DNA from 3 places in the Pseudomonas purpurea genome. Region 3 is predicted to be linked to each of the others. Evidence: predicted binding sites of a transcription regulator. Region 3 holds the regulator's gene; each other region holds the start of a gene.
What was found. The regulator sigma-54, encoded in region 3, starts transcription at its own class of promoters, with help from an activator protein. The targets are predictions, from matches to a motif close to ANTGGCATNNANNTTGCTNT.
Positions count from the first base shown of each region.

Region 1: the regulator sigma-54 is predicted to act here: its motif matches at 5,051-5,070, upstream of AABM54_RS22060 (pilin).
Region 2: the regulator sigma-54 is predicted to act here: its motif matches at 6,876-6,895, upstream of AABM54_RS07955 (flagellar basal body rod protein FlgF).

Region 1 is NZ_CP150918.1:4,919,187-4,929,363, reverse strand. Features, by position in the region: gene AABM54_RS22090 (hypothetical protein) at 52-267, shown strand; gene yacG (DNA gyrase inhibitor YacG) at 277-477, opposite strand; gene coaE (dephospho-CoA kinase) at 474-1,097, opposite strand; gene AABM54_RS22075 (A24 family peptidase) at 1,094-1,966, opposite strand; gene AABM54_RS22070 (type II secretion system F family protein) at 1,969-3,186, opposite strand; gene pilB (type IV-A pilus assembly ATPase PilB) at 3,190-4,890, opposite strand; gene AABM54_RS22060 (pilin) at 5,116-5,532, shown strand; gene AABM54_RS22055 (BON domain-containing protein) at 5,846-6,202, shown strand; gene AABM54_RS22050 (DUF2845 domain-containing protein) at 6,376-6,672, opposite strand; gene AABM54_RS22045 (DUF748 domain-containing protein) at 6,673-9,621, opposite strand; gene AABM54_RS22040 (class I SAM-dependent methyltransferase) at 9,716-10,177, opposite strand, start outside.
Region 2 is NZ_CP150918.1:1,777,362-1,787,538, forward strand. Features, by position in the region: gene arfB (alternative ribosome rescue aminoacyl-tRNA hydrolase ArfB) at 1-323, shown strand, start outside; gene AABM54_RS07920 (MFS transporter) at 320-1,519, opposite strand; gene AABM54_RS07925 (hypothetical protein) at 1,611-1,808, opposite strand; gene AABM54_RS07930 (hypothetical protein) at 1,885-2,016, opposite strand; gene AABM54_RS07935 (amino acid aminotransferase) at 2,327-3,520, opposite strand; partial or broken gene AABM54_RS07940 (4a-hydroxytetrahydrobiopterin dehydratase) at 3,520-3,877, opposite strand; gene phhA (phenylalanine 4-monooxygenase) at 3,948-4,739, opposite strand; partial or broken gene AABM54_RS07950 (sigma-54-dependent transcriptional regulator) at 5,021-6,581, shown strand; gene AABM54_RS07955 (flagellar basal body rod protein FlgF) at 6,950-7,690, shown strand; gene flgG (flagellar basal-body rod protein FlgG) at 7,736-8,521, shown strand; gene flgH (flagellar basal body L-ring protein FlgH) at 8,573-9,268, shown strand; partial or broken gene AABM54_RS07970 (flagellar basal body P-ring protein FlgI) at 9,284-10,177, shown strand, end outside.
Region 3 is NZ_CP150918.1:1,052,081-1,062,257, reverse strand. Features, by position in the region: gene mlaD (outer membrane lipid asymmetry maintenance protein MlaD) at 1-369, opposite strand, end outside; gene mlaE (lipid asymmetry maintenance ABC transporter permease subunit MlaE) at 369-1,166, opposite strand; gene AABM54_RS04740 (ATP-binding cassette domain-containing protein) at 1,166-1,975, opposite strand; gene AABM54_RS04735 (KpsF/GutQ family sugar-phosphate isomerase) at 2,251-3,225, shown strand; gene AABM54_RS04730 (HAD family hydrolase) at 3,225-3,749, shown strand; gene lptC (LPS export ABC transporter periplasmic protein LptC) at 3,757-4,329, shown strand; gene lptA (lipopolysaccharide transport periplasmic protein LptA) at 4,316-4,861, shown strand; gene lptB (LPS export ABC transporter ATP-binding protein) at 4,861-5,586, shown strand; gene AABM54_RS04710 (RNA polymerase factor sigma-54) at 5,860-7,353, shown strand; gene raiA (ribosome-associated translation inhibitor RaiA) at 7,476-7,781, shown strand; gene ptsN (PTS IIA-like nitrogen regulatory protein PtsN) at 7,794-8,258, shown strand; gene rapZ (RNase adapter RapZ) at 8,261-9,118, shown strand; gene AABM54_RS04690 (HPr family phosphocarrier protein) at 9,134-9,406, shown strand; gene AABM54_RS04685 (ZIP family metal transporter) at 9,574-10,177, opposite strand, start outside.

The DNA of each region.
Region 1 (10,177 bases), 2.1 Mb from region 3:
CGCCGAAGGGCTGGCGATCTCATGCTCTGAAAAACCTTCAGGAGTATCGGCATGAGTGTTTACGAGTGGGCCCGGCAGGAGTTGCGCAACAGCCTGGAGTCGGCGCATGAGGCGGGGTTTGAACCCGGTTTGACGTTGCGTGCCTTGCTCAGTGCAGTGGTGCAGCAGAGCAAGGACGTACGCAGTGTCGAGGACCTGGCCGACGAGTTGCAGTTTCTCGCCGAGAACCTCGACGACGGGCAGGATTACGGCTTTATGCGACCCTGACGGTCGGCATCAGTGGCGTGGGTCGAAGTCTTCGCTGAACAACTCGTCTTCAGCGTCCGGGCTGACCGGGATCTTGTGCTCTTCCGACGCCCAGGCGCCCAGGTCGATCAGTTTGCAACGGTCCGAGCAGAACGGTCGGAAAGTACTGGTCGCGTTCCATTCAACGGGGGCGCCGCAGGTTGGGCATTCGACGGTAGGGGGTTGGCTCATGATTGGCCTCCACGCAAAGTAAGGTAAAAGTGGTGCAGGCGTTCGACTTCGTTGTGCAGCCACGCGAGGTCGCGGTCGTTGACCACCACATCGTTGGCATGCAGCAACCGGTCCTGACGTGTGGCCTGCGCTTTGAGAATGGCGTGCACCTGCTCGGCGCTGGTCTGGTCACGTGCCAGGGTGCGTTCGATCTGCAGGTGTTCCGGGGCATCGATCACCAGCACCCGCTGGGTCATTGCGTACTGTCCGGATTCGATCAGCAACGGTGAAACCAGAATCGCGTACGGCGATTCGGCGCGAGCCAGATGGCTGGCGATCTCCTGCGCAATCAGCGGGTGCAGCAAGGCTTCCAGCCAGCGCCGCTCATCGGGCACCTCGAAGATCAGTTTGCGCAAGGCTGCCCGGTCCAGTTCGCCGTTGGCTTGCAGCACGCCATCGCCAAAATGTTCGGTGATCTGCGCCAGCGCCGGGCGACCCGGTTCCACCACCCAGCGCGCCGCGTGATCGGCGTCCACCAAGTGTACGCCCAGGTCGATGAAGTGCTGGGCGGCCGCGCTTTTACCGCTGCCGATGCCGCCAGTCAGGCCGAGGATCCAGGGTTTTTCCACAGGGCTATTCATTTAAAACCGACAGACTGCCAATAGAGGTCGGTTATTTGACCACCCCAGAGCAAGGCAATCCAGCCGGCAATGGCCAGATAAGGACCAAAGGGGATGGGCGTCGAGGTTTTTGCATCGCGCAGACGCAGTAAAACCAGCCCCAGCACGGCGCCCACCAGTGAAGACAGCAGAATGGTCAGTGGCAGGATCTGCCAGCCGCCCCAGGCGCCGAGCATTGCCAGCAGCTTGAAATCACCGTGGCCGATGCCGTCCTTGCCGGTGAGTAGCTTGAAAAGCCAAAACACCGACCACAGCGCCAGGTAGCCAGCGACGGCGCCCCACATGGCATCAGCCAAGGGGACGAACAGGCTGAAGCTGTTGACGATCAACCCCAGCCACAGCAGCGGCATGACCAGCACATCGGGGAGCAATTGATGCTCGGCATCGATCAGGCTCATCGCCAGCAAGCCCCAGCTCAGGAGCAGCACCCAGCCTGCCTGCCAGCCGAATCCGAAGTGCCAGGCGATAAACGCCGAGAGCACGCCACAGGCCAGTTCGGTCAGCGGGTAGCGGCAACTGATGGGGGTCTTGCAGTTGGAACAGCGCCCCCGCAGTGCCACATAGCTGAGCAGTGGAATATTTTCCCAGGCGCGTATGCGGTGACCGCAGTGGGGGCACTCGGAGTGCGGCAGCATCAGGTTGTAGACCGGCCCTGGCGATTCGCTCGGCAAACCGAGTACTTCGTGGGCCTGCAACCGCCATTCGCGTTCAAGCATTTTCGGCAGGCGCCAGACCACCACGTTGAGGAAGCTGCCGATCAGCAGCCCCAGCCCCAGCGCCGTCAACACAAACGCCAGTGGAACGCTGGCCAGAAACTCACTCAAAGGCATGTTCAGATCGCTGTGCCGAGTTGGAAAATAGGCAGGTACATGGCAACCACCAGACCGCCGACGATAACGCCTAGCACCACCATGATGAAGGGTTCCATCAGGCTGGTGAGGTTGTCGACCATGTTATCGACTTCCGCTTCATAGAAGCTCGCAACCTTGTCGAGCATGTCATCCAGTGCACCGGATTCTTCACCGATGGCGGTCATTTGAACCGCCATGCTGGGGAACATGCCCGTGGCACGCATGGAGAAGTTCAACTGCATGCCCGTGGAAACATCCTGCCTGATCCGGTTCACCGCGTTCTTGAACACGACGTTGCCCGTGGCCCCCGCCACCGAGTCGAGGGCTTCGACCAGCGGCACGCCGGCAGCGAACGTGGTCGAGAGGGTGCGTGCATAACGGGCCACGGATGACTTGTACATCAGCGCGCCCACCAGTGGCATTTTCAGCAGATAGGTGTCGAGTGCGTCGCGAAAGCGTTGCGAGCGCCTGAACGCTTGCCGCACGCCGAAGCCTGTGGCGATCAACACCAGCAGCACCAGCCACCACCACGTCTGCAAGAACTCGGAAAGGGCGATGACCATCAGGGTGAAGACCGGCAACTGGGCACCGAACCCGGCAAACACCGATTGGAATTGCGGTACGACCTTGATCAGGAGGATGCCGGTAACAACAACGGCGACGAAAACCACGGCCAGTGGATAGGTCATGGCTTTCTTGATTTTGGCCTTGAGGCTTTCGCTTTTTTCCTTGTAGGTGGCGACACGCTCCAGCAACGTGTCGAGGGCCCCGGCCTGCTCACCTGCGTCTACGAGGTTGCAGTAGAGCTCATCGAAGTACTGAGGTTTTTTGCGCAGCGCGGCGGCGAAGCTGTTACCGGCGGCGACTTCCTGTTTTACCTCGTCCACCAGTTTGCGCATGTTCGGGTTATCGAAACCTTCGCCGATGATGTCGAACGACTGCAGCAATGGCACTCCGGCCTTCATCATGGTCGCCATTTGCCGGGTGAACAGGGCAATGTCGTGGGCTTTGATGCGTTGACCTGCCCGCAGCAGGGAGGCGGATTTCTTTCGCACCTTACCGGGGTTGATCCCTTGCTTGCGCAACTGTGCCTTGATCAGCGCCGGGTTATGACCGCTCAGTTCGCCGGTCATTTTCGTGCCTTTTTTATCGATGCCTTCCCAAGCGTAAACGCTGACTTTTACGGCTTTGACCGCCATGGCTCAATCCTTGGTGACCCGGTTGATTTCTTCAAGGCTGGTAACGCCTTGCATGGCTTTGAGCAGACCTGAAGTGCGCAGGTCGTTGAAGCCGTCCTTGCGCATTTGCGTGTCGATCTCCAGCGAATTGCCTTCGGCCATGATCAACCGTTGCAGCTCGGGGGTGTTTTTCACCACTTCATAGATTCCCACGCGTCCTTTGTAGCCGCCAATGCAGAGTTCGCAACCGACGGGCTCATAGATCGTGAACGAGCCGATGCGTTCCCGAGGGAATCCTTCCTTGAGCAGTGTCTCTTCGGGAATGTCGATGGCTTGCTTGCAGTGGCTGCACAGTTTGCGCGCCAGGCGCTGGGCGATGATGAGGTTGACCGAAGTAGCGATGTTGAACCCTGGAATGCCCATGTTGTGCAGCCGGGTCAGGGTTTCCGCGGCGCTGTTGGTGTGCAGGGTGGAAAGCACCATGTGCCCGGTTTGCGCGGCTTTGATGGCGATTTCGGCGGTTTCCAGGTCACGAATCTCACCGACCATGATCACGTCCGGGTCCTGGCGCAGGAAGGAGCGTAGCGCCTGGGCGAAGTCCAGTCCTTGCTTGGGATTGACGTTGACCTGGTTGATGCCTTCCATGTTGATTTCCACCGGGTCTTCGGCGGTGGAGATGTTGATGTCGACGGTGTTGAGGATGTTCAGGCCGGTGTACAGCGAGACGGTTTTGCCCGAGCCGGTCGGCCCGGTTACCAGGATCAACCCTTGGGGCTGCTTGAGCGCCGCCATGTACAGGTCTTTTTGCTCGGGTTCGTAGCCGAGGGCATCGATGCCTATTTGGGCGCTGGACGGGTCGAGAATCCGGATGACGATTTTTTCGCCCCACAGTGTTGGCAGGGTGTTGACCCGAAAGTCGATGGATTTGCTGTTCGACAGGCGCATTTTGATGCGCCCGTCCTGAGGCTTGCGGCGCTCCGAGATATCCAGGCTGGCCATGACTTTGAGTCGCGCAGCGATACGGTTGGCCAACTGGATCGGCGGCTTGGCCACTTCGCACAGCAGACCGTCGGTACGCACCCGTACCCGATAGGTTTTTTCGTAGGGCTCGAAATGCAGGTCCGAGGCCCCGCCCTTGATCGCATCGAGCAGCATCTTGTTGACGAAGCGCACCACCGGCGCGTCGTCGGCGTCCTGCCCGGCGATGGCATCCTGGCGCCTGTCGTCGATTGTTTCGATGTCCAGGCTATCCAGGTCCACGTCGGCCATATCTTCAAGGCCGGTGGTGTGGCTGTCGAAGAATCGCTCAATGGCGTCAGTGAGTTTGTCGTCCTCCACCAGGATGGCTTCGGTGGTCAGCCCGGTGCTGAACTGGATGTCGTTGATGGCCTGGTGGTTGCTAGGGTCGGAGATACCGACGAACAACTTGTTGCCACGCCGCCAGAGGGGCAGGGCATGGTGTTGGCGAACCAGTTTTTCGCTGACCAGGCCAGTGGGCTGGGTTTCCTTGTCGAGGCAGTTCAGGTCCAGGAAGGCAACGCCGAAATGTTCCGAAGCGATTTCCGCGACCTGACGACTTTTCGCCAGTTTGTTCTGTACCAAGTAGCTGGCGAGGGAAATCCGGCTGCGTTGAGCGTGCTGATACGCCTGTTGCGCGCTTTTTTCAGTGAGCACTTCGGCCAGCACCAATTGCTTGGCCAGGCCGGACAGGGCGATGTCATTCATTCGGGCACCAGACGCAAACCATTGAAGACTTATAGCGTAGTCAACCGGTGGCGCCCAACCAGCGAGGCGTGGGTGACAAAAAGTGTCAGATAGTGCGCTTCTTCAGGTCCGGAGCCATGAAGGACAAGGCCTCTAACCCCACAGGGCTGGGCAGGAGTACGTTGGCATGTGCTGTGCTTTGTACTGATCAGATCATGAGATTTCGCCTCATGCCTGGAGCCGTTTATGAGCAAACAACAAGGTTTCACCCTGATCGAACTGCTGATCGTGGTCGCGATCATCGGGATTCTGGCGACGTTCGCCCTGCCGATGTATTCCAAGTATCAAGCGCGGGCGAAGCTCACTGCCGGGCTGGCCGAGATTTCGGCGATGAAGGTTCCGTATGAGGATGTGATCAATCAAGGGACCGCGCCGACCACGGCGAACGTGGGGCCTGGCGGCGCTGCGGCGACCAGCAATTGCACGCTGGTGGTGACGGGCACTGCATCCACAGGTGCCGGCACCATTGTGTGCACGCTGGTGAATGCGCCAGCGCCTGTGTTGAGCAAAACCATTACCCTGACGCGTGACGTGACAACCGGATGGTCCTGTGCGACCACTGCCTTGCAGGACTACGCGCCTAAAGGTTGCACCGGCACCTGAGTGCAGTGATGAACCAATGCCTCGCCTCTGCGGACGCGGGGCAATTTTTTGCCCGTCATTGGGGGGCGGACTGCCTTGGGGGGAATCGTTCAGTCATTCATGGCGTCAAGCCTGAAGTAAAACCTGCAACTTGCATGTAGAGAATGGCCGGGTCATGCAATTTGCATGACTCCGTTTTTTCGATGAATTTATAAGATATTGATTTGCATGAGTTTTCTATTTTATTGAAGGTTGGCACATCCTCTGCAACATCCCTGGTAACCCTGCTGAGATCGCATGCAGCAGACTTTCTGGAAAAACAGGAGTTACTCGTATGAAGAAGTTCGCTATCGCTGCCGCAACTGCTACCGCGCTGACCCTGACCCTGGCCAGCGGTGCATTTGCCCAGACCACTCAAACCACCCAGTCGCCGATGGCGGTGGCTGCCGGTGAAATGACCAAGGCCAAGGAAGCGACTTCCGACACCTGGATCACCACCAAAGTGAAAAGCGATCTGGTGACCGAGAAGGGCATTCCAGGTACCGACATCAAAGTCGAAACCAACAAAGGTGTTGTATCGCTGTCGTCGACTGTTGCGCTGACCGCCGCTCAGAAAACCACTGCCGTGGCGATCGCCAAAAAAATCAAAGGCGTGAAAGCCGTATCGGCTGACGGTCTGAAAGCCGAGTAACACGCAAGACTTCTCGCCTGGACCGGGAGAAGGCGCGACAGGTGGGCCGAGCCATACACGTGTCGCTGCTTTTGAGGTCATGCGACCGGCCACAAGGATGTGGTCATTACAGGCCCCGGCATTCGTGTCGGGGCCTGTTCTATTTGTGGCGCCGCAAACCCGACATGGGAGGTTCAGTTACCGCGCTTGCTGTCGATGTGCACCAACCTGTTTCCTTCAAAGCGCAGGTACTGGTACATGCCGCTGTTCGGGCCGTAGGTCCATTCTTCGACCTGGAACTCTTCCCGGCGATTGGCGCTGCGCTTGTAGCCCAGGGAATCACGGGCAATCGGTTCGCCGCATTTTTGCAGCACTTCGCTTGAGCGATCACCCACGCTGATCAGTTGGCTGCCGCAGCGCAGTGTATCGGCTGCCCACGCGTGGCTGGCTGCAAGCGCCAGCCCCAGGCAGATCAACATTCGGGCGTGCATTTACTCGGCATCCAGGTGCATTGGGGTGACCACGCGACCGTCACTTTCCGCCTGACCGAGGTTGGCATCGATGAAGTACACACGGTCATCGGCCAGCTGGCCTTTATCCACCAGGTAATCCTTGATGCTGCTGGCGCGGTCCTGGCCCAGTTGACGCAAGAGTACGTCGCTTGAAGCCCAGAACTTGATCACGCCTTCGCGCAGTTTGGCAGTGCGTTCATCTTTACTCAGTTGCGCCCATTCGGCCGGTGGCTGGGTTTTCAGGCGTGTGCGGTAAATGCCTTCGAGCAGCGGACTTTTCTCGCCGTCCGGGACCTCCAGCAACGAAGCCTGGGCCGGGACCTTGTCGCCGCGCCGCTGGAGTATTTTGTAGTAGTTGTACTGGTATTCGCGTTCCAGTCGCTGCTCGGCAATCAGCTGACCGTCGCTGCTTTGTGCAGCGGTGCCTTCGATTTCCAGGCGCAGCGCCGGACGTTCCTTGAGTGCGTTAGCCAGTTTGACCAGTGCGGCCTCAGCGTCCTTGTTCAGGTCGCTGGAGCCCGGTGCGAACGAAACGCTGCCCAGGTCCTCCGAATCCCCTCCGGTGACCAGGCCGCCAATGAGTTTGAACGGCGCGGCGGCGGCTTTCACGATCAGGTTACGCAGGGTTTGCCAGATAATCGGCATCACGCTGAACTGTGGATTGTTCAAGTCGCCGGTAACCGGCAGTTCGATGGAGATCCTGCCATCGACGTCCTTGAGCAACGCGACGGCCAGTTTCAGCGGCAGGCTCACGGCGTCCGGGCTGTCGACTTTCTCGCCCAGCTCCAGTTGTTCCACGACGACTTTGTTTTCTGCTTTGAGCTGGCCCTTGGTAATCAGGTAGTGAACATCGAGATTGAGTCGGCCCTTGCGAATCCGGTAGCCGGCAAATTTGCCGGAATAGGGCGTGAGGGTGGTCAGTTCGACCCGCTTGAAACTGGTGGCGATGTCCAGCGCGGCCATCGGGTCGAACGGGTTGACGCTGCCCTTGATGGTCACTGGTGCGTAGCGGTCGACCTTGCCCTTGACGTCGACGCTGGCCGGCTTGGCCTGGCGGCTGTCGATGGTGCCGATCTGGCCGTTGAGCTGTTGAATGGCTGTGGCGAAGTTCGGCGTCAGGCTGAAGTCGGCGAAGTTCGCCGAGCCGTCATTGATTGCGATGCCACCGATGTGAATGCCTAGCGGTTTGTTCGTGCCGGCCGCAGGTTTTGCTGCGGCGGTCTTGGTGCCACTGCCGGCCGGTTGCGGGATCAGCAGGTCATCGATGTTGGTGGTGCGGTCATCGTTGATCATGAAACGCACATACGGCTGTTGCAGGTTGATCTTGTCGATCGACAGGCTGTCGCCGTGCTGGTAGTTGATACCGTCGACCACCACTTGCTGCCACTTGAGGAAGTCGCGGGTTTTCAGGGTGTCGAGGGTGTGCAGTTGATCAATCTGCGCTCGGCCGGTGACGTTGAACGCCAACGGTTCGGTGCTTTTCAGGTTGACCGCCAGATCACTGCCGAGCATGCCGCTGCGTAGTTCCAGGCGAATGAACGGGCTGATATAGGACTGGGCGACACGCAGGTCGATGTCCTTGGTCTGTACGTTGAGTTTGGCGCTGATCGGCGCCAGATTGACTTCGCCACTCGCCTGGACTTTGCCCTGCTTGCCCAGCCCGGTGTCGAGCTTGAGCGTGAAAGGCGAGCCGTTGAGGCTGTCAAAGTTTTGCAGGTCGAGGTTCAGCGGGCCGACTTCCAGTGCCACGGCTGGTTGTGCCTTGCGATCAGCCAGGTGAACCTGGTAATTGCGCAATTGCACATCCTTCAACAGGACTTGCCAGGGTTTGCTCGGGGCAACCGGCTCGGCTTTGGGCGAGTCGGCTGCTGCTGGCGCCGCCGCGGGTTCTGCTTTTGCCGCCGGCTTGGCCGGTTGGCTGGCGAAGAGTTTTTGCCAGTCGAGTTGACCGTCTGACTCGAGGGCCGCCCAGGTTTCGAGTTTTTCGCTGCGAACCTTGCCGACCACCACCTGTTGCTTGGCCAGGTCGATCGTGGTTTCGCTGACGTCCAGACGCGCCAGGCGCACCAACGGCCGGCCATCCGGGGCCTTGATCGCGAACGGTGCAATGTTGAGCGCGGTGTTGCTCAGCAGCAGTTCGGTGCCCTTGGCCAGGCTGAGCTTGTAGTCGGTACTCAGGCTCAGGGTGCCCTCTTCCAGGACCAGCGGCACCGCGTCGCGCACATAGGGCCACCAGGCTTTCATCTTGCCGTTGGTGACTTTGAGTGTGCCTTCGGAGGTGAGAGGGATCAGGCTGACATGGCCGGACCAGTCGATCTGCCCGCCCTCGGGGCCGACAGCCACGAGGGTCATGGCGGCGTTGTCGTCGGGCAGGGTGGACAGGTTGCTCAGTTCGAAATCGAGTGTGTTGTACAGGAACTCGATGGGCTCGCTGGGGCGCAAGTCCTGGAAGTGGACATAGCCACCCGCCAGTTTGATGCGCTCGACGCGCACCGGGAAGGGCTTGGCGTTCGGGTCGGTGGGCGTGGGTTCGCTGGCTGGCAGTTTGAACAGGCCCAGCAGGTTGAGCTGGCCGTCCTTGCCAAAGAGAATCTCGGTCTTGGGTTTATCCAGTTCGATGTCGGCCAGGTGCAGCGCACGCGTCCAGAGGCTGTCGATCTGCAGGTTGGCGTAGAGCCGTTCGAAGCCGATCTGCTCCTTGCCCGGCTCGCCGATGTTCAGGCCCCACACGGTCAATTCCAGGCTGAAGGGATTGAGTTCGATCCGCTGGATGTGGGCCGGCACCGTGGCGTAGTGGGCCAATTGTTGGTTGGCGACCCGCAAGGCGATGCCCGGCAAAATCAGAAACCCCAGCAGGCTGTAGAGGGCCAGAGCGGTCAACAAAGCGCCGATAGCGCGAATCAATCCTTTGGGCATGTGGGGCTTCATCTGTCTGAATCGGAGTGCCTTGGAGTATGGCACGCGTTTACGGTTCCGAAGTAATCGCCTTCGTACAGGATTCTTCAGATTTTCTTGTAGGGTTTCAGAGCTGGAGGATCAGGGTTTTCAGTGGTGGCTGTTGATCCATCGACGGGAAGTCACGGCCCGGGGTCAGCACGGCGCAGTCCCGCACCGGACGCCCGGCTTTCTCGGCGCAGCGCAGGACTTGCTCGCGCCAGTCGTCGAGGCTGACTTTCGCCAGGTTGTTGCAGCAGATCAGTACGCCGTTGTCGGCAGTGGCCAGCAGTGCCGGTTTGAGCAGGCTTTGGTAATCGCGCAACAGGTCGACGGTGCCGAACGCGCTTTTTGCCCACGCGGGTGGATCGAGCAGGACCAGGTCGTATTGGCGCTGTTCCAGGCGTGGATAACTCGGCAGTTTCTGCCCTCGACGCTGGGTGATCGGCAAGCCGGCGAGTTGGCGAATGGCCGGGAAGTAGTCCGATTGCACGAACTGCATGGTCGGCAACTGGGGGTTGAGCAGGCCGTTTTCACGACCCACGGCCAG
Region 2 (10,177 bases), 730 kb from region 3:
ATAAAGTCTCGAGTGCGATGCATTTGCGCTTCGACATCCCGGCGTCATCCTTGCCCGAGTTCTACAAGGAACGGTTGCTGGCGTTGCGTGACAGTCGGATCACCAGCGAGGGGGTGATTATCATCAAGGCCCAGCAATACCGGACCCAGGAGCAGAATCGCGCCGATGCGCTGGAGCGCCTGGTCGAGCTGATACTGAGTGCCACCAAGGTCGAAAAGAAGCGTCGTCCCACCAAACCGACATTGGGCTCGAAAAAGCGTCGGCTGGAGTCCAAGACCAAGCGAGGTTCGATCAAGGCCGGGCGCGGCAAGGTGGATTTTTAGCGGCTCTGGCGCTCTTCCCGATATTTTGGCGCTTGCCGGTACAGGTAGGCGCTGATCAGCAAACCGGCCATGGCGGCCAGTGCGGCAAACAGGAAGATCGAGGCAAAACCAAACCCGGCGGCAATGGCGCCGGCCAAGGGGCCGGTGATCCCCAGCGACAAGTCGATGAACAGCGAGTAGGCGCCGACGGCCGCGCCTCGACTGGAGGCTGGCACCAGGTTGACCGCCTCCACACCCAGCGCTGGGAACACCAGTGAAAAACCGAATCCGCTCAACGCCGCACCGGCCAACGCCCAGTTGGCATCCGGGGCGATCCATAGCAGCAACAAGCCCAGGCTTTCCACCGACAGGCAGGCAATCGCCACCCGAAACCCGCCGAGCCGGTTGATCAGGTTGCCGAACATCAGGCGCGCGCCAATGAAGGCGGCGCCAAACAGGCTCAGGCATACGACAGCGTTGTCCCAGTGGCGGGTCGCGTAATACAGGGTGATGAAGGTGGCGATGGTGCCAAAGCCGATGGAGCCCAGTGCCAGGCCGCAGCCATGGGGGAGCACACGCCCCAGCACATGCATGAACGGCAGGCGCTCGCCGACAACAATCGGCGCGGCGGTTTTTGGCCAGGCCAGTAACAGCCCCAGCGCCGCCAGCAACAGAATGCTTACGCCCATGCTCCACAGCCCGAGGTGATGGACTAGCAGCACTCCAAGCGGTGCGCCGACCGCCAGCGCGCCATAGCTGGCGATGCCGTTCCAGGAGATCACCTTGGCGGTGTTCTGTGCGCCCACCCGGCCGATGCCCCAGCCGATCGATCCCGACCCCACCAGGCTTTCCGCGCTGCCGAGCACCAGCCGACCGATCAGCAGGCTGATCAGGCTCAGGGCCGGCAGGTGTTGTGTCCAGGCCGACAAGAGCATGAAAGCCCCACTCAACCCACAGCCGGCGAGGCCGTACATCACCGCGCGCTTACTGCCCAGGTTGTCGATGATCCTCCCGGCATAAGGTCGGCTGAGCAGGGTGGCGAGGTATTGCACGCTGATCACCAGGCCTGCGATCACTGCGCCAAAGCCCAGGTCGCTGTGCACGTAACCGGGCAGTACGGCCAGGGGGATGCCGATGTTCAGGTAGCCGATGAAGGTGAAGAGGACGATGGAGACAACGTGCAGCGTGACCGCCATGGGTGGCTGGGTATCGGGCATGGGAGAAGGTCCACTGGCGCAGCAGGATAGATAGGCTGCTTATGATACCGGTGCCAGGACGCCTGCGTTGTGTTGTTTCTGTCAGGGAAAGTCAGGGTTTGGCGGGGGCGACCAGTTGCGTGGTGACCAATGCAGCGAGGGCGTTTTCCTGGTTGCCGAAACGGGCCAGCAGCAGGGCTTGTTTTTCGGGTGTCAGGCGGTTCCAGATGTCGATCATTTTTTCAGCGGTGCCAATCAATACGCTGGCCTGGTTTTCGCTGAAGGAATCGGTGCGTGAGTCGTCGGTCATGGTGCGGGGTCCGTTGTTCAGGCGGTGTGGAAAGCGCATGAGTAAGCGCTTTCCACACGGTCTGGTTCAAGCGTTTTCAGTCTTCGCTGTCGGCCTTGCGGCTGCCAGTGGCTTCTTTCGGCTCGGGCTGTTGGGCGCCGGCTTGTTGCGGGGTTGTCTGCTCAGTTTCGTGCAGGCTTGGGAAGGGGAGATTCGGAATCTCATGCATGTTGGTTGCTCCTCGCAAAGTCTGTTTTTAAATCGCTGTGTAGATCCGCGCTTTTAAAAAGCCTTGGCAGGATACAGCAGGGGAGATGACAGAAAGACTTTAATCTCGACGGGTTGCGACGGATGACCGCAGCCGGTCGTCGCGTTGTGAAGCAATTGTGGCGAGGGAGCTTGCTCCCGCTAGGCTGCGAAGCAGCCCCAAAAGCCAGGTAATGAGTTCGTTCAGTTAGAACTCGAATACAGACTTTGCGACCACTGCGTGTTCGAGCGGGAGCAAGCTCCCTCGCCACAGGAACTTGCCTTGCATGAGGTTACTTGCAGACGTCAGCGATGGCTTGTGCCAGCAAATCCAGGCGCGTCGCATCAATCCCCGCCACGTTGGCACGGCCAGAGTTGACCATGTACACGCTGTGATTGTCCCGCAGGTTCTTCACCTGTGCAGGTGTCAAACCGGTGTAGGAGAACATCCCGCGTTGCACGCCGATGTGCGCAAAACGCTCGCGCAAACCATGAGGCTCGAGTGATTGCAGCAGCCCTGAACGCAGCTGCGCGATACGCAAGCGCATGGCTTCGACTTCGTCGATCCACAGACCTTTGAGTTCCGGGTCGCCCAGGATGGTCGCTACAACGGCCGCGCCGTGATCCGGTGGCGTGGACCACAGGTTACGGGCGATGTTGGCCAGTTGACTGCGGATGTCCGTCAGTTTCTCGGCATCCTTGGCGCAGACAATCAGTGCGCCCGTGCGGTCGCAGTACAGGCCGAAGTTTTTCGAGCAGGAGCTGGTGATCAGCAGTTCAGGCAGCTCGGCAGCAAACAGCCGTACTGCCCATGCGTCCTGTTCCAGGCCGTCGCCAAAACCCTGGTAGGCGAAGTCGATCAGCGGCAATAGTTCGCGACGGCGAACCACTTCCAGCACGCGACGCCAGTCTTCGTGGGACAGGTCGAAACCGGTCGGGTTGTGGCAGCAGGCGTGCAGCAGGATCACGTCACCCTTGGGGATCAGGTCCAGCGTCGCCAGCATCGCTTCGATGTCCAGGCGATTGTCGCTGCCCACGTATGGGTAATGACTGACCTTGAGGCCAGCGGTCGCGTAGATGGTTTCGTGGATCGGCCAGGTCGGGTTGCTCAGCCAGATGCCGCGGCCCGGCAGGCACTGGGCAATGAAGTCGGCGCTCAGGCGCAGGGCGCCGGTGCCGCCTGGGGTCTGAGTGGCACCGGCGCGCTTTTCGGTGATCAGCGTCGAGTCGACGCCCAGCACCAGCTCGTTGATGACCTTGCCGAACGCTGCATCGCCGTGGCCGCCAATGTAGGTCTTGGTGGTCTGGCGATCGACCAGCCGCTGTTCGGCAAGCTTCACGGACTGCGGGATCGGCGTCAGGCCCTGGGCGTCTTTGTAGACACCCACGCCGAGGTCGAATTTGCGCGGGTTACTGTCCTGCGCGTAGGCCTCCATCAGGCCGAGGATCGGGTCGCCGGGTACTCGGCCGATGGCGTCGAAATGCATTACTTGCGGCCCTCGGCGTCTTTGGCCACTTCGTCGGTGCGCGCGGCCATGATGAAGTCGTTGCGGTGCAGGCCTTTGATCGAGTGGCTCCACCAGGTCACAGTGACTTTGCCCCACTCGGTGAGCAGGCCCTGGGTGGTGACCTTCGGCTTCGGAGATTTCGCCCATGGCGTTGGTGAAGGCCAGGGCGAATTTGAAGTTCTTGAACAGGAAGACTTTTTCCAGCTGCATCACGCCGTCGCGAACTTCGATGTTCCAGTCAGGGATCTGCTTGATCAGTACCGGCAGTTCTTCGTCGCTGACCTGTGGGGCATCGGCACGGCAGGCTTCGCAATGGGCTTGGTTCAGAGCGTTCATGGTGTATTCCTGAAATCGATTCTTGTTAGACGTTACTATTTTTTCGAGTGCGCCGCGACTGCGGGCGCTCTCAGGCCGCTTTAGGCTTGGGCGCAAACTTCGGTGCGTGCAGCCCCAACTGCTTGCCTTGCTCGACCATCCCCATGATGTCTTCGTGGGCCAGGTCGAACAGGCGCTTGAGGTTGGGCAGGACAAAATACAGCGGTTGCAGGATGTCGATGCGATACGGCGTGCGCATGGCTTCCAGTGGGTCGAAGGCTTGATGCTCCGGTTCGCTGGACAGGCTGTAGACCGTCTCTTTGGGCGAGGAGAGGATGCCGCCGCCGTAGATGCGCTGGCCTTGCGGGGTGTCGACCAGGCCGAACTCGATGGTCATCCAGTACAGGCGCGCCAGGTACACGCGGTCTTCCTTGGAAGCCTGTAGGCCGAGTTTGCCGTAAGTGTGGGTGAATTCCGCGAACCAGGGGTTGGTCAGCAGTGGGCAGTGGCCAAAAATCTCGTGGAAAATGTCCGGTTCTTGCAGGTAGTCCAGTTCTTCGCGGGTGCGAATAAACGTCGCCACTGGAAACTGTTTATTGGCCAGCAATTCAAAGAAGGTCTGGAAGGGAATCAGCGCCGGCACGCGGGCGACTTGCCAACCCGTGGTCTCGCCGAGCACCTTGTTGATTTCGTCGAGTTGCGGGATGCGGTCATGGGGCAGGCCGAGTTTTTCGATGCCGTCCATGTATTCCTGGCACGCACGACCCTCAAGCACTTTCAGTTGACGAGTGATCAGCGTGTTCCACACCGCGTGTTCTTCAGCGGTGTAGTGGATAAAACCTTGCGCGTCGGGCTCGCGGGCCACGTACTGCGTCTGCTTCATGCTGCTCTCCTGCAAAGGGATACGTTCTTGTTATGTCTTGCCTGTATGGACCTAGAAATACGCCGAAGTGCACGGCCTTGCAGCAGGATGGCAACGTTGCTTGTAGGAGGATTCTTTATTTTTTGTAAAGTATTCGTTACGGAATGCGCTCTGGTGCGCAGCTATTGAGATTTCCCGGTTTGAAAAGGCCTTAAGGTGTCACATAATCTTGACGACTAACTTTGCGCCTCGGCAGAAAAATTCTCGCCTTGCAGCCTATTCACCCTAGTTCGGGCCTTTATATGCGTATCAAAGTCCATTGCCAGAACCGCATCGGCATCCTGCGCGACATTCTCAATCTGCTGGTGGAGTACGGGATCAACGTCGCTCGCGGTGAGGTGGGCGGTGAACACGGCAATGCGATTTACCTGCACTGTCCGAACCTGATCAACATCCAGTTTCAGGCGTTGCGTCCGAAGTTCGAGGCAATTGCCGGGGTATTTGGCGTCAAGCGCGTAGGGTTGATGCCCAGCGAGCGTCGGCACATGGAGTTGAACGCCTTGCTGGGGGCGCTGGAGTTTCCGGTGCTGTCCATTGATATGGGTGGCTCCATCGTGGCAGCGAACCGTGCGGCGGCCCAGTTGCTGGGGGTGCGCGTCGACGAGGTGCCGGGCATTCCGCTGTCGCGTTATGCCGAGGATTTCGACCTGCCGGAGTTGGTGCGCGCCAATAAATCGCGAATCAACGGCTTGCGGGTCAAGGTCAAGGGTGATGTGTTTCTCGCCGATATCGCGCCGTTACAGTCGGAGCACGATGACAGCGAGGCCATGGCTGGCGCGGTGCTGACGCTGCACCGGGCGGATCGGGTGGGTGAGCGCATCTATAACGTGCGCAAGCAGGAGCTTCGTGGCTTCGACAGTATTTTCCAGAGTTCCAAGGTCATGGCGGCGGTGGTGCGCGAAGCCCGGCGCATGGCGCCGCTGGATGCGCCGCTATTGATAGAAGGCGAAACCGGCACCGGTAAAGAGTTGCTGGCGCGTGCCTGTCACCTGGCCAGCCCTCGCGGGCAATCGCCGCTGATGGCGCTCAACTGCGCCGGGTTGCCGGAGTCGATGGCCGAGACCGAGCTGTTTGGCTACGGTCCTGGTGCGTTCGAAGGTGCGCGGGCCGAAGGCAAGCTCGGGCTGCTGGAGCTGACGGCAGGCGGTACGTTGTTTCTCGACGGTGTTGGGGAAATGAGCCCGCGCTTGCAGGTGAAACTGCTCAGGTTCTTGCAGGATGGATGCTTCCGTCGGGTGGGCAGCGACGAGGAGGTCTACCTGGATGTGCGGGTGATCTGTGCGACGCAGGTCGATCTGTCCGAACTGTGCGCTCGCGGCGAATTTCGCCAGGACCTTTACCATCGCCTGAATGTGCTTTCCCTGCACATTCCGCCACTGCGTGAATGTCTCGACGGGTTGGCGCCACTGGTGGAGCACTTTCTCGATCAGGGCCAGTCGGCAGATCGGTTGTCCGTTACCCAAACTGGCGCCAGCGGCCATGGACAGACTCAGTCATTACCATTGGCCGGGCAACGTGCGGCAGTTGGAGAACGTACTGTTTCAGGCGGTTTCGTTGTGCGATGGCGGGATGGTCAAGGCCGAGCATATCCGGCTGCCCGATTACGGCGTGCGCCAGCCGCTTGGCGAGTTCTCCTTGGAGGGCGGGCTGGACGAGATTGTCGGGCGCTTCGAGAAGGCGGTGCTGGAGCGTTTGTACTCCGAGCATCCAAGCAGTCGTCAGTTGGGCAAGCGACTGGGGGTTTCCCACACCACCATTGCCAACAAATTACGTGAGTATGAGGTTGGCAAGGACAATGCCTGACGCTGTGGCGAGAGGGCTTTTGTGGCGAGGGAGCTTGCTCCCGCTCGGGCGCGAAGCGGCCGCAAATCCATTTGGTACGGTCTGTCAGCTATACCTCGGTTGCTCTTTTTGGGGCTGCTTCGCAGCCCAGCGGGAGCAAGCTCCCTCGCCACAGGGGATGTGTCGCCCCAACAGGTCAAACCTTGCCGTCAAACGGCATATCCGCGCCGGTTTTTCGTCTTTGACACAATCGACAGAATCCCTCTGATGCCGCTCAAGTCCTTTGTTTAGAGGGCTTCGTGCCGTCAGCGAAAAGTTGGTCTGCAAATTGCTTATGGCTCAGCAGTACAGCAGTGGGCGGCAAACGTCCGGCATGCAGAGGAAAGACTGTGGACAAGTACCTTTATGTGGCAATGACCGGTGCCAGCCAGAACGCACTGGCGCAAAAGGCCCATGCCAACAACCTGGCGAACATTTCCACCAATGGTTTCCAGAAAGACCTGGAGCAGGCTCGTTCGATGCCGGTATTTGGTGACAGCTTTCCGGCGCGTGCGTTTGCCATGTCCGAGCGTCCTGCCACCGACTTCACGCCAGGCTCCCTGGTGGAAACCGGCCGTGACCTCGATGTGGCGGTCAGCGGCAATGGCTGGATCGCCGTGCAAAACCCGGATGGCGGTGAAAGCTACGTGCGCACCGGCAGCCTGAATGTTGACGCCTTGGGCGTGCTGCGTGCCGGTAATGGCATGCCGGTGATGGGCAATGGCGGTCCTATCGCCGTGCCGCCCGAGCAGAAAATCGAAGTCGGTCAGGACGGCACCATCAGCATCCGTGCGATGGGCGAAGGCCCGCGCGTGATGGCTGAGGTCGACCGCATCAAGCTGGTCAATCCTGATTTGAAGAGCATGACCAAGGGGCTGGACGGTTCGATCCACACCAAGGACGGCCAGCCAGCGGTGGCAGATGCCAACGTTCAACTGGTGTCGGGTTTCCTGGAGTCGAGCAACGTCAACGCCGTCGAGGAAATGACCTCGGTACTGGCCTTGGCCAAGCAGTTCGAATTGCACATCAAGATGATGAACACCGCCAAAGACGACGACCAGGCCATGGCTCGGGTCTTGCAGATCAGCTAATTATCAGAACGTCGCGCCGTAAAACAGGCGCACGAGGAGAATCGAATGCTTCCGGCTCTATGGGTTGCCAAAACAGGTCTGTCCGCCCAGGACACTAACCTGACCACCATTTCCAACAACCTGGCGAACGTATCGACCACGGGTTTCAAACGTGACCGTGCCGAGTTCCAGGACTTGCTGTACCAAATCAAGCGCCAGCCGGGCGCTCAGTCGACCCAGGACAGCGAACTGCCGTCGGGCCTGCAAGTGGGTACAGGTGTGCGCATCGTCGGCACCCAGAAAAACTTCACCGCCGGCAGCCTGCAAACCACCGAGCAGCCGCTGGACCTGGCGGTTGACGGTCGTGGTTTCTTCCAGATCCTGCAACCGGATGGCACCACTTCCTACACCCGTGACGGCACTTTCCACCTGGACTCCAACGGTCAGGTCGTGAACGCCAGCGGTTTTGCCCTGGAACCCGCCATTGTCATCCCGAACGACGCACAGACCTTCACGGTTGGTCGCGACGGTACGGTTTCGATCACCATCGCCGGCAACCCGGCTTCCCAGGTGATCGGCAATCTGCAAACCGCCGACTTCATCAACCCGGCCGGCCTGCAAGCCGTGGGCAACAACCTGTTCCTGGAAACCGCTGCCAGTGGCGCGCCGCAAGTTGGCACCCCGGGCCTGAACGGTTTTGGCACCACGCTGCAGAACACCCTGGAAACGTCCAACGTCAGCACCGTTGAAGAGATGGTCAACATGATCACCACTCAGCGTGCCTACGAGATGAATTCCAAGGTGATCTCCACCGCCGACCAGATGCTCTCGTTCGTAACGCAGAATCTGTAATCAAGTCTATGGGGCGGCATGAAGCCGCCTGCAACACCGTGAGGTAGGGTCATGAATCGCTTTGTATCAGTTCTCGCATTGAGTGGGATCGCCGTGCTCGCGGGCTGTGTCGCCCCGACGCCGAAGCCCAATGACCCTTACTATGCGCCGGTGTTGCCCCGTACTCCGTTGCCGGCTGCGGCGAATAACGGCTCGATCTATCAGGCCGGTTTCGAGCAGAACCTGTACAGCGACCGCAAGGCATTCCGGGTGGGTGACATCATCACCATCACCCTGAACGAGAAGACCCAGGCGAGCAAAAACGCCAATTCGCAAGTGGCCAAGAACAGCAAGACCGGCGTCGGCCTGACCTCGCTGTTCGGCGCAGTGCCCAACACCAATAACCCGTTCGGCGATGGCGACCTGAGTCTCAGTGCCGGCTACAGCGGCGACCGTGCAACCAAGGGTGACAGCAAGGCCGGGCAGGGCAACAGCCTGACCGGTTCGATCACCGTGACCGTCGCCGACGTCTTGCCCAACGGCATTATTGCCGTACGTGGCGAGAAGTGGATGACCCTCAACACTGGTGATGAGCTGGTACGGATTGCTGGCCTGGTGCGGGCGGACGATATCGCCACCGACAATACCGTGTCGTCGACCCGTGTCGCGGATGCGCGCATCACTTACTCGGGCACCGGTTCCTTTGCCGATGCGAGTCAGCCAGGCTGGTTCGACCGTTTCTTCCTAAGCCCGCTGTTCCCTTTCTAGGTGATGAATATTTCCATGCTTAACTTCAAGCACCTGATGGCGGCCATGTTGTTGCTGTCCACTTCCCTTGGCGTTCAGGCCGAGCGGTTGAAGGACATCGCCAGTATTTCGGGCGTGCGCTCCAACCAATTGATCGGCTACGGCCTGGTTGTCGGGCTTAACGGCACGGGCGACCAGACCACGCAAACCCCGTTCACCCTGCAGACCTTCAACAACATGTTGTCGCAGTTCGGTATCAAGGTGCCGGCCGGTTCCGGCAACGTGCAATTGAAGAACGTCGCGGCGGTTTCGATCAGTGCCGAATTGCCGGCGTTCGCGAAGCCGGGTCAGCAGGTCGACATTACTGTTTCGTCCATCGGCAACTCCAAGAGCCTGCGTGGCGGCACCTTGCTGCTGACGCCGCTCAAGGGTATCGACGGTAACGTCTATGCGGTGGCCCCAGGGCAACCTGGTGGTTGGCGGTTTTGATGCTGAGGGTCGCGACGGTTCGAAAATTACCGTCAACGTTCCGTCGGCCGGTCGCATCCCGGGTGGTGCGTCGGTTGAGCGTGCGGTACCGAGTGGTTTCAATCAGGGCAACAGCCTGACCTTGAACCTCAACCGTTCGGACTTCACCACGGCCAAGCGCATCGTCGACAAGATCAACGACATGCTTGGCCCTGGCGTTGCCCAGGCCATCGACGGTGGTTCGATCCGCGTCACGGCGCCGCTCGATCCGAGCCAGCGTGTGGATTACCTGTCGATCCTCGAAAACCTTGAAGTCGATCCGGGTCAGGCGGTGGCGAAAGTCATCATCAACTCGCGCACCGGCACCATCGTGATCGGCCAGAACGTCAAGGTTTCGCCGGCCGCCGTGACCCACGGCAGCCTGACGGTGACCATCACCGAAGACCCGATTGTCAGTCAGCC
Region 3 (10,177 bases):
GAGCAGGGTTTCTTCCCCGCCCACGCTGAGGCCGATGTATTTCTCGCCCAACAGGCCAGCAGTGAGAATAGATGCAGTGGAGTCAGTCGGCAGATTATCTACGCGCTTTTCCAGCTGCAACGTCACTCTCCCCGTGAAACTGTCGCGGTCCAGATCGATAGCCGTGACCTTGCCGATCGTCACACCGGCCATGGTCACTTTTGATCTGACCGTCAAACCGGCGATATTGTCGAAATACGCATAAAGTTTATAGCTGTCGTTGCTCGAAACGGGGGACAGTCCACTGACCCGCAGGGCAAGCAACAGTAAAGCCAGGATGCCAGCCAGCAAGAAAAGGCCGACACCGATTTCCAGGGTGCGGTTTTGCATCAGAAATCTCCAAACATCAAGGCGGTCAGAATAAAGTCCAGGCCGAGGATGGCCAACGAGGCATACACCACTGTTTTGGTGGTGGCACGACTGATCCCTTCTGAGGTGGGCTCACAGTCATAGCCTTGGAATACGGCAATCCAGGTCACGACAAAGGCGAAGACAATGCTTTTAATGATGCCATTGAGCACATCGCCATTGAACGTCACGCTGTTTTGCATGTTCGACCAGTAGGAGCCTTCATACACACCCAACCAGTCGACCGCCACCCACGAACCACCCCAGATACCCACCACGCTGAAAATCATCGCCAGCAGCGGCAGGGAAATGAAGCCGGCCCACAGGCGCGGGGCAATGATGTACTTGAGCGGGTCCACGCCAATCATTTCAAGGCTGGACAACTGCTCGGTGGATTTCATGTTGCCGATTTCCGCCGTCAGTGCCGAACCCGCGCGCCCCGCGAACAGCAACGCTGTCACCACCGGCCCCAGCTCACGCAGCAGCGTCAGGGCAACCATCTGCCCTACTGCCTGCTCCGAACCGTAGCTGGAGAGGATGTTGAAGCCTTGCAGCGCCAGCACCATGCCGATGAATATCCCGGAGACCACAATGATCACCAGGGACATTACGCCAACCGAATGCAACTGCTTGATCAGCAGGCCAAAGCCGCCGCCAATGCCGCCACGGCCCAGCAAGGCATGAAACAGGAACAGCGATGAGCGGCCAAGCACCGCGACGCTGTCGATGGCCGCCTGGCCGAATCGACGAACACGTTCAATGAGTGAAGTCTTGCGCATCAGCGCTTCCCCAGAAGATCTGCGCGGTAATCCGTCGCTGGAAAGTGAAACGGCACCGGACCGTCCGGGTCACCGGTCATGAATTGACGAATGCGCGGATTGTCGGAGTCCATCAGTTCGGCCGGTGTGCCCTGCCCCAGCACTTGCCCGTCGCCCACCACATAGAGGTAATCGGCAATGCTCGCGGTTTCGGCCAGGTCATGGGACACCACGATACTGGTGATGCCCAACGCATCGTTCAGCAGACGGATCAGGCGCACCAACACGCCCATGGCGATAGGGTCCTGACCGACGAACGGTTCGTCGTACATGAGAATCTGCGGGTCGAGGGCAATCGCCCGCGCCAGTGCAACGCGGCGCTTCATGCCACCCGACAACTCGTCGGGCATCAAATCAAGGGCGCCACGCAACCCGACAGCCTGCAATTTCAGCAGAACGATGTCGCGGATCATTTCTTCGGGTAACTGGGTATGAACACGCAGCGGGAAAGCGACGTTCTCGAATACATCGAGGTCCGTGAACAGCGCGCCGCTCTGGAACAAAACGCCCATGTGCTTGCGTGCATCGAACAAATCGCTGCGCGACAGCGTCGGCAGGTTCTGGCCATTGACCCAGACCTCACCGCTGCTGGGCCGCAACTGCGCGCCCATCAGGCGCAACAGCGTCGTCTTGCCGCAACCGGAAGGCCCCATGATACCGGTGACCTTTCCGCGCGGAATGCGGATATCGACGTTATTGAAAATGCTCCGCGCACCGCGCTTGAAGGACAATCCCTTCAGCTCGACCGCGTAGGCGTTATCGGCACTCATCTAAACTCCTTGCGATGCAGCCTCTCACTCGGACGCCAAGCTCCCTGACGAGAGCACATGGATCCTGGGCAGGCCGAACTGGCGGCGAACTATAGCATTGCTCATATGAACCGCCCAAGGCCAAAGCCATGTCACATTCAGCAAGGTGACAGGCAAAAAGCCTTCATTTAAAGCCATTATGGAAGGGGTAAAGCCCTGCATGACGAACATGCGTGAGGGAATTGCTCATTACCGCTATAATCGCCGCCTTTTCATCAGGCTATACGATTTCTGACATGAGCCAATCCAGCGACCTGATTCAATCGGCACAACGCACCATCCGCCTCGAACTTGAAGCCGTAGAAGGCTTGTTGTCCCATATCGACGCAGATTTCGTACGCGCTTGCGAGATGATTCTGAACAGCAAAGGCCGCGTGGTTGTCGTCGGCATGGGCAAGTCCGGGCATATCGGCAACAAGATTGCCGCCACCCTGGCCAGCACCGGCACCACTGCGTTTTTCGTGCACCCGGCCGAAGCGAGCCACGGTGACATGGGCATGATCACCCGCGACGACATCATTCTTGCGCTGTCGAACTCCGGCTCGACCAATGAAATCGTCACATTGCTGCCGTTGATCAAGCGCCTGGGTATTCAAATGATCAGCCTGACCGGCAATCCCGAGTCGCCGCTGGCCAAGGCTGCGGAAGTGAACCTCAACGTTCACATCGAACACGAAGCCTGCCCGCTGAACCTGGCACCGACCTCCTCGACCACGGCCGCCCTGGTCATGGGCGACGCACTGGCCGTCGCACTGCTGGAAGCCCGCGGCTTCACCGCCGAAGACTTCGCTTTTTCCCACCCCGGCGGCGCTCTTGGCCGTCGGCTGCTGTTGAAAGTCGAAAACGTCATGCACGCCGGCGAAGAACTGCCACGCGTTCAGCGCGGCACCCCGCTCAAAGACGCGCTGATGGAAATGACCCGCAAGGGCCTCGGCATGACCGTCGTACTGGAAGCCGACGGAAAACTCGCCGGGATCTTCACCGACGGCGACTTGCGCCGCACCCTGGACCGGACCATCGACGTTCACAGCACCACCATTGATGACGTCATGACCGCTCATGGCAAGACCGCTCGCGCCGATATGCTCGCAGCCCAGGCCCTGAAAATCATGGAAGACAACAAAATCAGTGCGCTGGTAGTGGTCGACAGCGAAGATCGCCCGGTCGGCGCCCTGAACATGCACGACTTGCTGCGTGCGGGAGTAATGTAATGACTGCGGACCTTCTGCAACGCGGCAAACAGATCAAACTGGCCGTCTTCGACGTTGATGGCGTACTGACGGACGGACGCCTGTACTTCCTGGAAGACGGCAGCGAGTTCAAGACGTTCAACACCCTGGACGGCCAAGGCATCAAGATGCTGATGGCAACCGGCGTGACAACCGCCATCATCAGTGGCCGCAAGACCCCGGTGGTCGAGCGCCGGGCGAAAAACCTCGGCATTCCTCACCTGTATCAAGGCCGAGAGGACAAACTGGTGGTACTTGACGAGCTTCTGGCACAACTGGGCCTAAGCTATGAACAGGTTGCCTACCTCGGTGACGACCTGCCGGACCTGCCGGTGATTCGCCGTGTCGGCCTGGGCATGGCCGTTGCCAGCGCTGCCAGCTTCGTCCGCGAACACGCCCACGGAATCACCCAGGCTCGCGGTGGCGAAGGCGCGGCTCGCGAGTTCTGCGAGCTGATCCTGCGCGCCCAAGGCAACCTTGAAGCGGCCAACGCCGCCTACCTGTGAGCCACCTATGCTGAGTAAAAAGATTCGCAACTTTCTGATGTTCGCCGTCATCGCTGCGCTGTTCGCAGCGGTGGGGTACTGGAACATCAGCCCGGAGCGCTTCCTCGAGAAGCCTGTGGTCAAAGTCGATGAAAATGCGATCGACTATTACGCAATCAACGCCTACAGCCTGCAGTTCCTGCCCGACGGCGGCCTGCAGTATGAGATGACTTCCGACAAGGTCGAGCACGTCCAGGCCAGCGAGATCACCCTCCTGACCAACCCCGACCTGCAGATGTACCGCGGAACCGTGTACCCCTGGCATATCCAGAGCAAACGCGGCGAAGTCAACCCGGACGGTACCGAAGTCGAGCTGATCGACTCGGTGCGCATTGCGCGCACCGACGAAAAAAACCGTGAAACCATCATTACCAGCAGTCGCATGACCGTATTCCCGCAACAGCAATATGCGCAGACCCAGCAAGCCGTTAGAATCGACGGCGCTGGTGGTGTATCGACTGGTAACGGAATGAAAGCGTATTTGAAAGAAAGCAGGATACACCTGCTATCGAACGTAAGAGGACAGTATGAGGCTCGTTAAAACCCTCCCTATTTTGCTCAGTCTGGGCGCAGCACTGGGAAGCGTGAGCGCCTGGGCTCTGCCGAACGATAGCCAGCAACCTATCCGCATTCAGGCTGACGATGCTCAGCTTGATGACAAGCAAGGTATTGCCACCTACAAAGGTGACGTCATCATCACCCAGGGCTCGATGAAGGTCACCGGCAACACCGTGACCATCACCCGCACCCCGGCCGGTGACATCGACGTCGTGACCTCGGTAGGCAACCTGGCCTATTTCGAGCAGTTGCAGAAGCCGACGGATACAAAACCCGTCCAGGGCTATGCGGTGACCATCCAGTACCACGCAGCGCAAAACCGCGTTGTACTGATCGATCGGGCCAAAGTAATCAACGACGGCAACACCACCGAAGGCGAGAAAATCGTCTACGACACGGTCAAGCAGGTCGCCAACGCTGGCCGCGCCAATGGCAGCGCAGTGACCGCGCCACGTCCGCGGATCGACATGGTCATCCAGCCGAAAAAGAAAACCGACGAGCAGAAGGCCCAGTAATGGCAACTCTGAAAGCTCAGCATCTGGCCAAGAGCTACAAGAGCCGCCAGGTCGTGCGCGATGTCAGCCTGTCCATCGACAGCGGCCAGATCGTCGGCCTGCTTGGCCCTAACGGCGCCGGCAAGACCACCTGCTTCTACATGATCGTCGGCCTGGTTCAGGCCGATCAGGGCCGCGTGCTGATCGACGACCTGGACGTCAGCCACCAGCCGATGCACGGCCGTGCTCGCGCCGGTATCGGCTATCTGCCGCAAGAAGCGTCGATCTTCCGCAAACTCTCGGTCGCCGACAACATCATGGCCATCCTCGAGACCCGCAAGGAACTCGACAAGGCCGGTCGTCGCAAGGAGCTGGAAAGCCTGCTGCAGGAATTCCACATCAACCACATCCGCGACAACCTCGGCATGAGCCTGTCCGGTGGCGAACGCCGCCGCGTGGAAATCGCCCGCGCCCTGGCCACTGCCCCGAAATTCATCCTGCTCGACGAACCGTTCGCCGGCGTGGACCCGATTTCGGTAGGCGACATCAAGCAGATCATTCACCACCTCAAGGCCAAGGGCATCGGCGTCCTGATCACGGACCACAACGTCCGCGAAACCCTGGACATCTGCGAAACCGCCTACATCGTCAACGATGGCCAACTGATCGCCGAAGGCGACTCTGCGACCATCCTGGCCAACGAACTGGTCAAGGAAGTGTACCTGGGCCACGAGTTCCGCCTGTAAGCGCCGAGGTGCTTGACCCGTTACCGGAGCGCCCCCCCTCAATAAAACCAGCAGGTTTTTATTGATACGGCGCTTAGGGCATCCCCACGCCCTCAGTTCCTCAGCCTTGGGCGACGCGGCCTGGCGCAATGAAAATTTAAAATGCTTTAATTGTTACAGCGCTCTAGGCAAACACTTCAGTTTCGGGCATATAATTTGCTTAAGTTTGGCGCTCCGGCGCCCTTGTAGTGGATGGCGCATGTGCGCCGGCGAATAAGGTGTTAAGCCCCTGCCATGAAACCATCGCTAGTCTTGAGAATGGGCCAGCAGCTGACGATGACACCGCAGCTGCAACAGGCCATCCGCCTGCTCCAATTGTCGACCCTGGACCTGCAACAGGAAATCCAGGAGGCACTGGAGTCCAACCCTATGCTCGAACGCCAGGAAGAAGGCGAGGATTTCGATAACGCCGACCCCATGGCGGACAACATCGAGCAAAAACCCAATACCGACATTACAGAGCCCTCCTACCAGGAAACCGCCCCCACGGTGGACAACCTCGAGGAAGGCGAGTGGAACGAACGCATTCCCAACGAGCTCCCGGTCGACACAGCCTGGGAAGACGTCTACCAGACCAGCGCCAGCAGCCTGCCAAGCAACGATGACGACGAGTGGGACTTCACCACCCGCACATCGGCCGGCGAGAGCCTGCAAAGCCACCTGCTCTGGCAATTGAACCTGGCGCCGATGTCCGACACCGACCGCCTGATTGCCGTCACCCTGATCGACTGCATCAACAATCAGGGCTACCTGGACGAAACCCTCGAGGAAATCCTCGAAGCCTTCGACCCGGAGCTGGACATCGAACTGGACGAAATCGAAGCCGTCCTGCATCGCATCCAGCAATTCGAGCCGGCCGGCATCGGCGCGCGCAACCTGGGCGAGTGCCTGTTGCTGCAATTGCGCCAACTGCCCGCCAAGACCCTTTGGCTGGCCGAGGCCAAGCGCCTGGTCAGCGACTACATCGACCTGTTGGGCAGCCGCGATTACAGCCAACTGATGCGCCGCATGAAGCTCAAGGAAGATGAGCTGCGCCAGGTCATCGAACTGGTGCAGAGCCTCAACCCTCGACCGGGTTCGCAAATCGAGTCCAGTGAAGCCGAATACGTGGTTCCCGACGTGATCGTGCGCAAGGACAACGAGCGCTGGCTGGTGGAACTGAATCAGGAGTCGGTGCCGCGCCTGCGAGTCAATCCGCAATACGCAGGCTTTGTTCGTCGCGCCGACACCAGCGCCGACAACACCTTCATGCGCAATCAGCTGCAAGAAGCGCGCTGGTTCATCAAGAGCCTGCAAAGCCGCAACGAAACCCTGATGAAAGTCGCCACCCAGATCGTCGAGCACCAGCGCGGCTTTCTCGAATACGGCGATGAAGCCATGAAACCGCTGGTCCTGCACGACATCGCCGAGGCGGTCGGCATGCACGAATCGACGATTTCACGGGTAACCACGCAAAAGTTCATGCATACCCCACGAGGTATTTATGAGCTGAAATACTTTTTCTCCAGCCACGTCAGCACCTCCGAAGGCGGCGAATGCTCGTCCACGGCGATCCGCGCGATCATCAAAAAACTGGTTGCCGCGGAAAATCAGAAAAAGCCGTTGAGTGACAGCAAGATCGCTGGTTTACTGGAGGCACAAGGCATTCAGGTAGCCCGCCGCACCGTCGCCAAGTACCGCGAATCCCTTGGGATCGCGCCTTCAAGCGAACGCAAGCGGTTGATGTAAGGGCCACGCCACCGCGTTCCAGGGTGTGTTCGGAAATTCGCCATCAGGCAATTCCCGGACACAGCCTAGTGACAGGCTAACCAGCCTGCCGCCTTATGCACTGGCAACGAAGGAGAAGCTGTATGCAAGTCAACATCAGTGGACACCAACTGGAAGTGACCGAACCCCTGCGCGCCTACATCGGTGAGAAACTCGACCGACTGGAACGCCACTTTGACAAGATCACCAATGTGCAAGTGACGATGGCTGTCGAGAAACTGAAACAGAAAATCGAAGCCACGCTGCACATCCACGGTGGGGAAGTCGTCGCCAACGCAGAACATGACGACATGTATGCTGCGATCGACCTGCTCACGGACAAGCTGGACCGCCAACTGAAAAAGCATAAGGAAAAGCAACAGAGCCTGCTGCAAGGCACTGGTCGCTAACACTCCCCCCACATGATCCGACTTGAAAACATCCTGACCCCCGGCCGTTCACTCGTGAACGTGCCGGGCGGCAGCAAGAAACGCGCCCTCGAACAAATTGCCAACCTGATCGCCCGTGAAGTGCCGGATCTGGAGATGCAAGATGTCTTCGAGAGCCTGATTGCCCGTGAAAAACTCGGTTCAACCGGTTTTGGCAACGGCATCGCCATCCCGCACTGCCGCCTCAAAGGCTGCGAGTCGCCCATCAGTGCACTGATGCACCTGGACGCTCCTATCGATTTCGATGCCATCGACGGCGCCCCGGTCGACCTGCTGTTTGTATTGCTGGTCCCGGAAGCCGCCACCGATGCGCACCTGGAACTGCTTCGCCAGATCGCCAGCATGCTTGACCGCAAGGATGTGCGCGAAAAACTTCGCAGCGCCGCGACAAATGAAGCCCTGTACCAGGTTGTCCTGGAAGAGCAAAACGGTCGGTAACCATGCGCTTGATCATCGTCAGTGGCCGCTCCGGCTCAGGTAAAAGCACCGCCCTCGATGTACTCGAGGATAACGGCTACTACTGCATCGATAACTTGCCCGCCGGCCTGTTACCTGAACTTGCCGAACGCGCACTGATCCACACCGAACTGGCCCAGCCGCTGGTGGCGGTTTCAATCGACGCACGCAACTTGCCCAGCCACCTGTCGCGCTTTCCCGAGTTACTCGCGGAAGTGCGCAGCCGCCACATTCAGTGCGACGTGCTGTACCTGGATGCCGACGAAGAGACACTGCTCAAGCGCTTCTCGGAAACCCGCCGTCGCCACCCGCTGAGCAGCGCCAATCGCTCGCTCGCCGAAGCCATCAATGACGAAACCAATCTGCTGGGGCCGATTGCCGACCTCGCAGACCTCAAGGTCAATACCACCAACCTGAACCTGTACCAGCTACGCGATACCATCAAGTTGCGACTGCTGAACCAGCCTGAGCCCGGCACAGCATTTCTGGTTGAGTCCTTTGGTTTCAAGCGCGGAATGCCGGTCGATGCCGACCTGGTGTTCGACGTACGCTGCCTGCCCAACCCGTATTGGAAACCCGAGCTGCGCGACCAGTCGGGGCTGGACCTTCCCGTGGCCGAATACCTGGCCGCCCAACCGGATGTCGAGGAAATGTTCCAGGACATCTCCAGCTACCTGCTTAAATGGCTGCCACGGTTCGCCGCCAGCAACCGTGCTTACGTCACCATCGCCGTTGGCTGCACCGGCGGGCATCACCGATCCGTCTACCTGACCGAACGTCTGGGCCAGGCCCTGCAAAAAACCCTGAAGAACGTCCAGGTCCGCCACCGCGACCTTAGCTAAAGGATTCACACCGCGATGCCCGCTCTGGAAATTGAAATCATCAACAAACTGGGCCTGCATGCCCGCGCATCGGCAAAATTCGTCGGCGTCGCAGGTCAGTTTCCCTGCCAGATCAGAGCCGGACGCACGCCGGAATCCATGGTCGATGGCAAAAGCATCATGGCAATGATGATGCTGGCCGCCGGTAAAGGCACCCGAATCCACTTGAGCACCGAAGGTGAGCAAGAACAGGAAGCGCTGGATGCGCTGGTGGCATTGATCAATAACTTCTTCGACGAAGGCGAGTAACCCCCGCTATCTTTTGGCAAGGCGGACCTCTGTGGCGAGGGAGCTTGCTCCCGCTGGGCCGCGAAGCAGCCCTGCCACCGCGATGTATCAAATACACCGTATACGCTGATCTCACGACTGCTACGCAGCCGAGCGGGAGCAAGCTCCCTCGCCACAAAAGCAGGTCATCAGCCCAACGCCGTGTCCATCACCATCATCAGGCAAAACCCGGCCATCAGCCCGAGGCTGGCGAGTTTGTCGTGACCGTTGCGCCGCGACTCGGGAATGACTTCGTGAGTCACCACCAACAGCATCGCCCCGGCCGCCAAGGCCAACCCCAGCGGCAAGAGCATCTCGGCCAGGCTCACCAGCCACGCGCACAGCAACGCGAACACCGGTTCCACCAGGCCTGAGGCGGCACCGATCAGGAACGCCTTGACCCGCGACATCCCCGCCCCGGCCAACACCAACGCAATCACCAAGCCTTCCGGCACATCCTGCAAGGCAATGCCCATGGCCAGGCTGTCGGCGTCCGGCATACCGCCGCCCGCTGAAACACCCACCGCCATACCTTCCGGAATGTTGTGAGCAATGATCGCGAAGACGAACAGCCAGATGCGCGCCGGGATCACCCGGCGATCAGGGCTGCCAGCCAGCATGGGGGGCGTGGCTCCCGAGACTTTACGGTCCACGAGAAACAGACCGAACGCCCCGAGCAGTATCCCGAAACAGATCAGCCCACTGGACACCCAGGCAGACAGCCCAAGACTCTCGGCCGCGGCAATGCCCGGA